Linked DNA regions of Azotobacter salinestris. The protein of the gene in region 1 interacts with the protein of each later gene in a pairwise test. Links are inferred from orthologs where the notes say so. Each region holds a gene or a part of one and is shown in the gene's direction. Other genes may lie near its edges. The genes, in order: mrdA and GCU53_RS09360.

Evidence for each region.
Region 2: the proteins of mrdA (region 1) and GCU53_RS09360 interact in binary tests that used the Escherichia coli proteins (3 or more experiments, as listed by UniProt). The link is inferred for Azotobacter salinestris from one-to-one orthologs.

The regions. Positions count from the first base shown.
Region 1 is NZ_CP045302.1:3,617,000-3,622,990, forward strand. The notes cover bases 1,457-4,358. They hold mrdA (penicillin-binding protein 2), read left to right. Parts: upstream 1,457-1,898; coding sequence 1,899-3,818; downstream 3,819-4,358. Other genes in these bases: rlmH (23S rRNA (pseudouridine(1915)-N(3))-methyltransferase RlmH), read left to right, coding at 1,457-1,883; rodA (rod shape-determining protein RodA), read left to right, coding at 3,808-4,358. Outside these bases: GCU53_RS16920 (glutamate-5-semialdehyde dehydrogenase), read left to right, coding at 1-390; nadD (nicotinate-nucleotide adenylyltransferase), read left to right, coding at 390-1,034; rsfS (ribosome silencing factor), read left to right, coding at 1,055-1,408; more of rlmH, read left to right, coding at 1,416-1,456; more of rodA, read left to right, coding at 4,359-4,953; mltB (lytic murein transglycosylase B), read left to right, coding at 4,968-5,991. UniProt on the Escherichia coli protein: Catalyzes cross-linking of the peptidoglycan cell wall. Responsible for the determination of the rod shape of the cell. Is probably required for lateral peptidoglycan synthesis and maintenance of the correct diameter during lateral and centripetal growth.
Region 2 is NZ_CP045302.1:1,996,010-2,002,163, forward strand. The notes cover bases 2,095-5,159. They hold GCU53_RS09360 (penicillin-binding protein 1A), read left to right. Parts: upstream 2,095-2,426; coding sequence 2,427-4,892; downstream 4,893-5,159. Other genes in these bases: GCU53_RS09355 (pilus assembly protein PilM), read right to left, coding at 2,095-2,246; GCU53_RS09365 (transposase domain-containing protein), read right to left, coding at 5,015-5,159. Also shown: type 4a pilus biogenesis protein PilO, read right to left, coding at 1-528; GCU53_RS09350 (PilN domain-containing protein), read right to left, coding at 525-1,181; more of GCU53_RS09355, read right to left, coding at 1,182-2,094; more of GCU53_RS09365, read right to left, coding at 5,160-5,365; GCU53_RS09370 (malic enzyme-like NAD(P)-binding protein), read right to left, coding at 5,462-6,154. UniProt on the Escherichia coli protein: Cell wall formation. Synthesis of cross-linked peptidoglycan from the lipid intermediates.

The DNA.
Region 1 (5,991 bases):
GGTTGCCCGCGCAGCCGCGAGCTGCTCGGTGCCGGCACCCTGGAGGCGAGCGAGGAGGACTGGTCCACCGAATACAACGCGCCGATCCTCTCGGTGCGCGTGGTGGATTCGCTGGACGAGGCCATCGCCCACATCAATCATTACGGTTCGCACCACACCGACGCCATCGTCACCGAGAGCTTCACCGACGCACGGCGCTTTCTCGCCGAGGTGGACTCCAGCTCGGTGATGGTCAACGCCTCGACGCGCTTCGCCGACGGCTTCGAGTACGGTCTGGGTGCGGAGATCGGCATCTCCACCGACAAGCTGCACGCCCGCGGTCCGGTCGGTCTGGAGGGCCTGACCAGCGAGAAGTACGTCGTGTTCGGCGATGGCCACGTGCGCGGCTGATGGCGAAAAAGATCGGAATTCTCGGCGGCACCTTCGACCCCATCCATATCGGTCATCTGCGCGGCGCCCTCGAGGTCGCCGAGCAGTTCGGCCTCGATGAGCTGCGCCTGATTCCCTGTGCCCGCCCGCCGCACCGGCAGTCGCCGCAGGTATCGGCGGCCGACCGCCTGGCGATGGTCCGCTGCGCGGTCGACGGCGTGCCGCCTTTGACCGTGGACGATCGCGAACTGCGCCGCGAGCGGCCATCCTATACCATCGATACCCTGGAATCCCTGCGTGGCGAGCTGGCCCCGGACGACCAGTTGTTCCTCCTGCTCGGCTGGGACGCCTTCTGCGGCCTGCCGAGCTGGCATCGTTGGCAGGAGCTGCTCGACCACTGCCACATCCTGGTCCTGCAGCGTCCGGATGCCGCCAGCGAGCCGCCGGAGGCCCTGCGCAACCTGCTGGCGGCACGCAGCGTCGGTGATCCGCAGGCCCTCGCCGGACCGGGCGGGAGCATCGCCTTCGTCTGGCAGACGCCGCTGGAGGTTTCCGCCACGCAGATCCGCGAGCGTCTGGCCAGCGGCTGCTCGGTGCGTTTCCTGGTACCCGACGCGGTACTGGCCTATATCCATGCGCACGGGTTGTACCCGGCGTCGAACTGAACAATACACACGAGCCATCCATGCAAAACGAACAATTGGTCCAACTGGCGATCGACGCCCTGGAAGATCTCAAGGCCAAGGACATCACCGTCATCGATGTGCGCGGCAAGACCAGCGTCACCGACTTCATGGTGGTTGCCAGCGGCACCTCCAGCCGCCATGTGAAATCCCTCGCCGACAATGTCCTGGAGAAGGTCAAGGAGCAGGGCGTGCGGCCGTTGGGCAGCGAGGGTCTGGAGGGCGGCGAGTGGGCGTTGCTCGACCTGGGCGACGTGGTGGTCCACGTCATGCAGGTCGCCACCCGCCAGTTCTACGACCTCGAGCGTCTCTGGCAGGGCGCGGAGCAGAGCCGGGCCCAGCACGGCGAGGAATGAAGCTGCCGTGCGTCTGCGCCTGATCGCCGTGGGTTCGCGCATGCCGCGCTGGGTGGAGGAGGGCTGGCACGAGTACGCCAAGCGCCTGCCGCCCGAGCTGGCCCTCGAACTGGTGGAAATCCCCCTGCACACCCGGGGCAAGAATGCCGACGTGGCCCGCCTGATCCGCCAGGAGGGCGAAGCCATGCTGGGCAAGGTGCAGCCGGGCGAGCGCATCGTCACCCTCGAGGTGAACGGCAAGTCCTGGAGCACCGAGCAGCTGGCCGCCGAGCTGGATCGCTGGCGGCTCGACGCACGCACCGTCAACCTCATGGTCGGCGGCCCGGAAGGCCTGGCCCCGGAAGTCTGCGCGCGCAGCGAGCAGCGCTGGTCGCTGTCGCCGCTGACCCTGCCGCATCCTCTGGTCCGCATCCTCATCGGCGAGCAGATCTACCGCGCCTGGACCCTGCTGTCCGGGCATCCGTATCACAAGTGACCGCGGTTTGCGCAGATGCCGGAGCCGATTCGCCTCAAAGACCACGAGAAGGACGCGCGCCTGGTGCGCGCGCGGGCCGTCGTCGGCGCCGTGGTCATCCTGCTGCTGTCGCTGGTACTGATGGTGCGCCTGTACTACCTGCAGGTGATCCAGTACGAGCACCACTCGACCCTGGCGGAAAACAACCGCATCCACGTGCAGCCGATCCCGCCGAACCGCGGGCTGATCTTCGACCGCAACGGGGTGATCCTCGCCGACAACCGGCCAAGCTTCAGCCTGACGGTGACCCGCGAGCGCGCCGGCGACTGGCAGAAGGTGCTGGACACCATCGTTTCGGTGCTCGAACTCGGCCCCGAGGAGCGCGCCCTGTTCGAGAAGCGCGTGCGCCAGGGGCGCCGGCCGTTCGAGCCGGTGCCGGTGCTGTTCGAGCTGTCCGAGGAGCAGATCGCCCGCATCGCGGTCAACCAGTTCCTGCTGCCGGGGGTGGAGGTGGCCGCCCAGTTGGTCCGCCACTATCCGCAGGGCGAGCACTTCGCCCACTCGGTCGGCTACGTCGGGCGGATCAACGAGCGCGAGCTGAAGAAGCTCGATCCGGTCGACTACAGCGGCACCCATCACATCGGCAAGACCGGCGTGGAGCTGTTCTACGAGGACCTGCTGCACGGCCAGGTGGGCTACGAGGAGGTCGAGACCAACGCCCGCGGGCGGGTGCTGCGGGTGCTCAAGCATACCGATCCGGTGCCCGGCAAGGACCTCACCCTGAGCCTCGACCTGAACCTGCAGAAGGCTGCCGAGGCGGCCCTCGGCGACCGTCGCGGCGCGGTGATCGCCATCGATCCGGCCAGCGGCGGCGTGCTGGCGATGGTCAGCCAGCCGAGCTTCAACCCCAACCTGTTCGTCACCGGGATCAGTGTCAAGGACTACGCCGCGCTGCGCGACTCCGTCGACCGCCCGCTGTACAACCGGGTGCTGCGCGGCATCTATCCGCCGGGCTCGACGATCAAGCCGATGGTCGCCCTGGCCGGCCTCGACAGCGGGGTGGTGGAGCGCAGCACCCGGGTCTTCGACCCGGGCTTCTATCAGTTGCCCAACGTCAAGCACAAGTACCGCAACTGGAACCGCGGCGGCGACGGCTGGGTGAACATGGAGCTGGCCATCGCCCGCTCCAACGACACCTATTTCTACTCCCTGGCGCACCGCATGGGCATCGACCGCCTGCATCGCTACCTGAGCCATTTCGGCATCGGCCAGCGGGTGTCCCTGGACATGTTCGAGGAGGCCGCCGGACTGATGCCCTCGCGCGAGTGGAAGCGGGTCAGCCGCCGCCAGGCCTGGTATCCGGGGGAAACCCTGATCACCGGGATCGGCCAGGGCTTCATGCTGGCCACTCCGCTGCAGCTGGCCCAGGCCACGGCCCTCCTGGCGAACAAGGGCAAATGGCACCGTCCTCGGCTGTTGATGAAGGCCGACGGCATGACGCCGGAGCAACTGATGGCGAGCGGTCTTCTGGAGGCGCGCCCGGCACCGCCGGACATCCAGCTCAAGGACCCGCACAACTGGGATCTGATCAACTTCGACATGCAGCAGGTCGTGCACGGCGCGCGCGGCACCGCGCACAAGGTCGGCGCCACGGCGCGCTACCGCATCGCCGGCAAGAGCGGCACGGCGCAGGTGGTGGCGATCCGCCAGGGCGAGAAATACGACCGCAACAAGCTGCAGGAGCGCCATCGCGACCATGCGCTGTTCGTCGCCTTCGCCCCGGCCGAGAATCCGCAGATCGCCGTGGCGGTGATGGTGGAGAACGGCGAGTCCGGCTCCGGCGTCGCCGCGCCGGTGGCCAAGCAGGTGATGGATGCCTGGCTGCTCGACGAAAATGGCCGGATGAAGGTGCAGTTCGCCGCCGCAGTGCCGCAGGAGGTCAGCCGTGAACACTAGCTTCGACCGCACCCTGTCCGACGAGGACGTGCTGCGCCGTCGCGCCACCCTGCTGCAGCGCCTGCACATCGACGGCCCGCTGCTGCTGCTGCTGTTGCTGCTCGCCGCCGGCAGCCTGTTCGTCCTCTATTCGGCCAGCGGCAAGAACCTCGGCCTGCTGGTCAAGCAGGCCAGCTCGTTCGGCCTCGGCATGCTCGCCATGCTGGTCATCGCCCAGCTGGAGGCGCGCTTCATCGCGCGCTGGGTGCCGCTGGCCTACGTTCTGGGGGTGATCCTGCTGGCGGTGGTGGAAGTCATGGGCCACAACGCCATGGGCGCCACCCGCTGGATCAACATCCCCGGGGTGATCCGCTTCCAGCCCTCGGAGTTCATGAAGATCATCATGCCGGCGACCATCGCCTGGTACCTGGCGCGCAACAATCTGCCGCCGGGACTCAAGCACACCGTCGTCAGCCTGGCACTGATCGGCGTGCCCTTCGTGCTGATCCTGCGCCAGCCGGACCTCGGCACCTCGCTGCTGATCCTCGCCTCCGGGGCTTTCGTGCTGTTCGTCGCCGGCCTGCCCTGGCTGTGGATCGGCGGGGCGGTGGCGGCCGTGGTGCCGGTCGCGGTCGGCATGTGGTACTTCGTCCTGCACCAGTACCAGAAGCAGCGGGTGCTGACCTTCCTCGACCCGGAGAGCGACCCGCTCGGCACCGGCTGGAACATCATCCAGTCGAAGGCGGCGATCGGCTCGGGCGGGGTGTTCGGCAAGGGCTGGCTGCTCGGCACCCAGTCGCACCTGGATTTTTTGCCGGAAAGCCACACGGACTTTATCATTGCGGTCCTGGCCGAGGAGTTCGGACTGGTCGGCGTCTGCCTGCTGCTGCTGGTCTACCTGCTGCTGCTCGCCCGCGGGCTGGTGATCACCGTGCAGGCGCAGACGCTGTTCGGCAAGCTCTGGGCCGGCGGTCTGACCATGACCTTCTTCGTCTACGTATTCGTCAACATCGGCATGGTGAGTGGCCTGCTGCCGGTGGTGGGCGTACCCCTGCCGTTCATTAGCTACGGCGGAACTTCACTGGTGACCCTGCTGTCAGGGTTCGGGGTTTTGATGTCGATCCACACCCATCGCAAGTGGATCGCGCAAGTTTGAAGAGTAGCGGATCGATGCACATACGGCGTGGCCGGCTGGCCAGAACCCTGTCTTTGGCCAGCCTGGCGGGCTCCCTGGGGCTGGCCTGCGCGCTGCATGGCGGCGCGGCACTGGCCGGCGATTACGAGACTTCACCGCAGGTCGACGAATTCATCGCGGAGATGACCCGCGACTACGGTTTCGCCAGCGAGCAGTTGCTCGGCCTGTTCCGCGAGGTGCAGCGCAAGCAGCCGATCCTCGACGCCATCTCGCGGCCGGCGGAGCGGGCCAAGCCCTGGAAGGAGTACCGGCCGATCTTCATCACCGAGGCCCGCGTCGCCCGCGGCCTGGACTTCTGGCGCGAGCACGAGGAGGCCCTGGCCCGTGCCGAGCAGGAGTACGGCGTGCCGGCCCAGGTGATCGTCGCGATCATCGGCGTGGAGACCTTCTACGGGCGCAATACCGGCAACTACCGGGTGATCGACGCGCTGTCCACCCTGGGCTTCGACTATCCGCCGCGCGCGCTCTTCTTCCGCAAGGAATTGCGCGAGTTCCTGCTGATGACCCGCGAAGAGCAGGTCGACCCGCTCACCCTGACCGGCTCCTACGCCGGCGCCATGGGCCTGCCTCAGTTCATGCCGAGCAGCTTCCGCGCCTATGCGGTGGACTTCGACGACGACGGCCACATCGACATCTGGAGGAACCCGACCGATGCCATCGGCAGCGTCGCCAGCTATTTCAAGCGGCACGGCTGGATTGCCGGCGCGCCGGTGGCCAGCCGTGCCGAGATCTCCGGCACCGAGGCCGAAAAGGGCCTGTCCGTCGGGCTGGATCCGGTGATGAGCGTCGGCGAGCTGCGCAGCCTCGGCTGGAAGACCCGCGACCGTCTCGACGACGGGCTGCCGGTCACCGCTTTCCGTCTGGAGGGCGCGGACGGCGACGAGTACTGGATGGGGCTGCCGAACTTCTACACCATCACCCGCTACAACCGCAGCGTGATGTATGCCATGGCGGTGTACCAGCTCTCCGACCTGCTGCTCCAGGCCCGGAGTGGTCGCC
Region 2 (6,154 bases), 1.6 Mb from region 1 along the record:
GAAATCATGCAAGGTGACTATGCGCGGAAGGCTGGCGACGCCACTGACAAAAGTGGCGAGATCGTGATAAGTGCCCACTACGGATATTTGAATCGGCAACTCGATATAAAATTGCTGGGCAACTTCCTCGAGAAGTTTGATTTCCTCAAACTCCAGTCCGCTGCCCAAGCCGGTACGGGTGATATCCTCGAGCAGCCCCGGTACTTCGGTATCGCTCGGCAACTGCCGCAACAGGGCACCGAAAGAGGCCTCCATCTCCACCATCTGCTGCCTATAGGCCTCCAGGTTTGCAGCCTGGAAAGCCTTGGTGGAAAACTGCTGTTTCAGGGTTCCCTCTTCGCCTCGCTCCCGCTCTAGCTGGGCCTGCAGATCCTTGAGATGGAAGTTGTATCCCAGCGCCAGAACGGCAATCAGCATCAGCAGGCAGGTAATGACCTTCACTGGAGCCGGCCACGAGCCGAGGTTGTTCAGATCCAGATCGGCCAGGTCGACCTTGCGCAAACTTTCCAGGGACTCGGACAGGCTCATTTCCGCGCTCCTCCTTTTTTCTCCTGCGCACCCTTCGAAGCGGGAACCCCTGCACCGCGCACGGCAGCTGCGGCCTGCGCATGCCCGGCGACCTGCGCAGCATCCTCTCCCGGCTGCACCTGCTGCACTGTCAGCTGGAACACGTTGGCCTGATCGAGGGCCCCGGCCGTCACAGCCTTCACCGCAGTCAGGTTGGGCGCCTCGAGCCATTCCGAGCCGTCCAGGTTGCGCATCAAATTCGAAACCCGGTTGTTGGACTCGGCAGCCCCTTCGATAGCAATGTTCTTGCCGGTCATCTTCAACGAGGTGAAATACACGCCGTCAGGCAAGGTGCGGACCAACTGTTCGAACACCCGGCCGATGATCGGCCGATTGCCCTGCAGGTCCTGGATGATCTTCATCCGCTCCAGCAACTGCTGACGGCGGGTCTTGAGTTCGCTGATCTCCTTGATTCGCGCGTCGAGCACGGCGATCTCCCGACGAATGAAATCGTTGCGCGCACGCTGCGCGTCGATGCTCGCGTTCAGGTACCGGTCACCCAGGAAAACCAGACCACCGGCAGCCAGCAACACTGCCCCCAGCGTGACCAGAAAGCGCTGGCGGCGCTCCTCGCGGAGCTGCTCGCGCCAAGGTAGAAGGTTGATCCGCGCCATCTAATCGAAACTCCTCATCGCCAGACCGCAGGCAACCATCATGGCCGGAGCGTCGCTGGCCAGAGCCGCTGCACTCACCTTGGGGCTCAGCGTCATCTCGGCAAACGGATTGGCCACCAGGGTCTTGGTACCGGTCTTCTGCTGGATCAACTGATCAAGCCCCGGCAGGGAAGAGGTCCCACCCGCCAGCAGGATGTAGTCGACCTGGTTGTGCTGGCCCGCCGCAAAAAAGAACTGCAGCGAACGGGACACCTGCTGTACGACGGCTTCCTTGAACGGCTGCAGAACCTCACTGTCGTAGTCTTCCGGAAGTCCGCCTTTTTTCTTGGCCAGACCGGCTTCGGCCACGGACAGCCCATAACGGCGCTGGATTTCGTCGGTGAGCTGCCTGCCGCCAAACAACTGCTCACGGGTATAGAGGGTGCGACCGTCATGCAATACGCTGAGCGTCATCATGGTCGCGCCGATATCCACGACGGCCACGATCAGCCCCGCCGGATCGCCGCCCAGTTGATTGACCAGCAGCCCGCACGCACGCTCCATGGCATAAGCCTCGACATCAACGACCTTGGCCGTCAGGCCGGCCAGTGCCAGCACTGCCTCGCGGGCTTCGACGTTTTCCTTGCGACAGGCGGCGAGCAGCACCTCGACCCGGCCGGGGCTGCGCGGCAGCACCCCCTGGACTTCGAAGTCGATCGCCACTTCCTCGAGGGGATAGGGAATGTATTGGTCGGCCTCAAGCTTCAGCTGGGTTTCCATTTCCTCTTCGGAAAGCCCGGCATCCATCTCGACAGTCTTGGTGATCACTACGGAGCCGGCCACGGCCACCGCTGCATTCTTGGTTCCGGTCTTGGCCTTGGCCAGTACCTTGCTCAAGGTCTGGCCGACACCATCGAGATCGGCGATATTCTTCTCGACGACGGCATTGGCAGGAAGCGGCTCGACGGCATAGGCCTCCACCCGGTAACGATTACCCGAACGACTCAATTCGATAAGCTTGACCGTGGTCGAACTAATATCGATCCCCAGTAATGAACCCGCTTTCTTGTTGAAGAGCCCTAGCACAACCAATTTCCTTGCTGTATCCGTAACTTACGGACAATTTATGTAATGACGCATTAGATAACAGGCTTGACAGAAGCGTAAATGGCTATCCCGCAGAAAAAACGCATATAATGTGACCGGCTTTTCGCTTTTCGCCTTGCCCGAACTTCTGTCCTTCTTTCATCTGGAAACCCCGCCGCCTTGATGCGTTTGCTTAAATTCTTCGGCTGGACCTTCGTCGCCATTTTCAGCAGCCTGCTGCTCGGCCTGAGCGGAGCCTTTCTCTATCTGGGACCCAACCTTCCGTCGGCCGAATCGCTGCGCACCATCCAGCTGCAAATCCCCCTGCGGATATACAGCAGCGATGCCAAGCTGATTGCGGAATTCGGCGAGATGCGCCGCACCCCCATCCGCTACGCAGAAATCCCCCCGGACTTCATCCATGCCCTGCTGGCTGCGGAGGACGACAATTTCGCCAGCCATTATGGCGTCGACCTTGCGAGCCTAATGCGCGCTGCCACGCAATTATTGAGCAGCGGGCATATTCAGACCGGGGGCAGCACCATCACCATGCAGGTGGCGAAGAATTTCTTCCTGACCAGCGAGCGGAGCTTTTCGCGCAAGGTCAACGAAATCCTGCTCGCCCTGCAGATCGAGCGGGAGCTCAGCAAGGAGGAAATCCTCGAGCTCTACGTCAACAAGATCTACCTCGGCAACCGCGCCTATGGCATCGAGGCAGCGGCCCAGGTCTACTACGGCAAGTCCATTCGCGAACTGAGCCTGGCGCAGATGGCGATGATCGCCGGCTTGCCGAAAGCCCCGTCGCGCTTCAATCCCCTGGCCAACCCGGCACGCAGCAAGGAGCGGCGCGACTGGATCCTCGGGCGCATGTACAAGCTTGGGCACATCGACGAGACTCGTTACCTGCAAGCCCTCGCAGAACCGGCGGACGCGAGCTATCACGTTCCCGCTCCGGAGCTGAACGCCCCCTATATCGCCGAACTGGCCCGTGCCGAGCTGGTCGGCCGTTACGGCAGCGACGCCTATACCGAGGGGTTCCGGGTTACCACCACGACTCCCAGCGACCTGCAGGAAGCGGCCAACAGCGCCGTTCGCCAGGGGCTGCTCGACTACGATCGGCGCCACGGCTACCGAGGCCCCGAGGCCCACCTGCCCGGCACGAGCAGAAGCGCCTGGCTGGACGAGCTGGACAAGCAGCGCAGCATCAACGGTCTCGAGCCCGCCGTCGTCACCCAGGTCGGCAGCAACGCCATCCAGGCCCTGATGCGCAACGGCGACGAGGAAACGGTGCGCTGGGAAAGCATGAGCTGGGCCCGGCCCTTCGTCAGCGCCGACAGCATGGGACCCAGACCGCAGAACCCGGGTCAGGTGGTCAAGGTTGGAGACCTGATTCGCGTCATGCGTCAGGAGGATGGCAGCCTGGCCTTCAGTCAGATTCCTGCCGCCCAGAGCGCCCTGATCTCCCTGGACCCGCGAAACGGCGCGATTCGCGCCCTGGTCGGAGGCTTCTCCTTCGAGCAGAGCAACTACAACCGCGCCGCCCAGGCCAAGCGGCAACCCGGCTCGAGCTTCAAGCCCTTCATCTACAGTGCAGCCCTGGACCGCGGCTTTACCGCCGCCAGTCTGATCAACGACGCCCCGATCGTCTTTGTCGATCCGTATCTGGATACGGTCTGGCGCCCCAAGAACGATACCAACACTTTTCTCGGCCCGATCCGCTTGCGCGAAGCCCTGTACAAGTCGCGCAACCTGGTATCGATTCGCCTGCTGCAAAGCATCGGCATCGACTACACCCTGGATTACATCGGCCGCTTCGGCTTCGACAAGCGCGACCTGCCACGCAACCTGTCCCTGGCGCTCGGCACGGCCAACTTGACCCCGCTGGAAATCGCCGCCGGCTGGAGCACCTTCGCCAATGGCGGCTACCGCATCCAGCCCTACCTGATCGAGCGCATCGAGGACCGCGACGGCAAGCTTCTGTATCAGGCCAACCCGCCTCGCACTCCGGCAGAGGAGCCGGCACCGGCCGCCTTCACCAGCCCCCCGATCATCACCGAGGGCGCACAGCTCGTTACCACCGCCGATGCCTCTTCCGAGGCGGTCCAACCAGCCCCGCCCACGCGGCTCCCGCCCCCCCCCGAGCCGATCGTCGCGGAGCGCATCGTCGATGCCCGTACCACCTACATCATGACCAGCATGCTGCAAGATGTGATCAAGCGCGGCACTGCCCGCCGCGCCCTGGAGATGGGGCGCAGCGACCTGGCCGGCAAGACCGGGACCACCAACGAGTCCAAGGACAGCTGGTTCTCCGGCTACAACGCCGACTACGTCACCACCGTCTGGGCCGGTTTCGACCAGCCGGAAAGCCTGGGCAGCCATGAATACGGCAGCACCGTGGCCTTGCCGATCTGGATGAACTTCATGAGCGCAGCCCTGAAGGACAAGCCGCCGCACCTGCAGGCCGAGCCCGAAGGGCTACTGACCCTGCGCATCAACCCCGGCAGCGGTCGCATCGCTTCGCCCGGCACCCCCGGCGCCGTCTTCGAGCTGTTCAAGAACGAAGCCCCGCCGCCTATGGCCAGCGAGGAGGAGTCCGGTCCGGGCACACTGGCGAAAGAATCCGCACCGCCGATCGACCTGTTCTGACCCTCAAAAGAAATTCCCGCCTTAAGCCAAGGCCAGTCAGTTAAGCTGACTAAGCTGACTGGCATTTTTCTTTCTGGGGATACTTATTCGAACATGGTTTCGCGACGCGCGAATAGTGCCGCTCATGCCTGAGCGGCAGCATGAAGTGGCGAGCCTGCGCCCGGAGTTCCATCAGCCGCTGCGGGATCGTGCCTGGCATCAGGCCGTTGCCCTCGGATAATCCCGGCTGTTGCACGATCAGCCAGCTGGGCTCGCCCCCTGAACAGGGCCATCCCGACGACCAGCCAGACGATACGCTCGGCCGGCAAGCGCCGGCAGCGCAAGGAAACCGTGCCGGTCAGTGTCAATGCCTCCTCGATCCAGGCAGGGTCGATCGACAGGACGAAACACTCGAACGAGGCGGGATTGAGTTCCATGTCCTGCTGGAGTACTTGCTGAAGGAGCATAAAAGAAACAGGCTCATGGGAATCCATGAGCCTGTTTCCATCGTTTTATCCTGCAAGGTCAATGCCTTGACTGACGGGCATTCGCCTTAAGCGGGGTTTCTTTTGGACCAGGCAGAGTCTCGCTCAGCTGTTGAACACCGCCTCCACCGACTGCAGCGGATAGTGCTTCGGATACGGCAGGGAGGCCACGCCGCTCTCGATGGCGGCGCGGGCCACGGCGTCGGACACCATGGTGATCAGCCGCGGGTCCATGGGCTTGGGAATGATGTAGTCGCGGCCGAACTCCAGCCCCGACACCCCGTAGGCCTCGCACACCTCCCTGGGCACCGGCAGCTTGGCCAGCTCGCGCAGGGCATGCGCCGCGGCGATCTTCATCTCCTCGTTGATGCGGGTGGCGCGCACGTCCAGGGCGCCGCGGAAGATGAAGGGGAAGCCCAGCACGTTGTTGACCTGGTTCGGGTAGTCGGAACGCCCGGTGGCCATGATCACGTCGCCGCGCGTGGCATGCGCCAGCTCCGGCCGGATCTCCGGGTCGGGGTTGGAGCAGGCGAAGACGATCGGGTTCGGCGCCATGCGCAGCAGGTCTTCCGGACTCAGCAGGTTGGCCCCGGACAGGCCGACGAACACGTCGGCGCCGTCGAGCGCGTCGGACAGGGTGCGCTTGTCGGTCTCGTGGGCGAACACCGCCTTGTACTGGTTCAAGTCGTCGCGTCCGGCATGGATGACCCCCTGGCGGTCGACCATGTGGATGTTCTCCACCCTGGCCCCCAGGCTGATCAGCAGGCGCATGCAGGAGATAGCCGCGGCGCCGGCGCC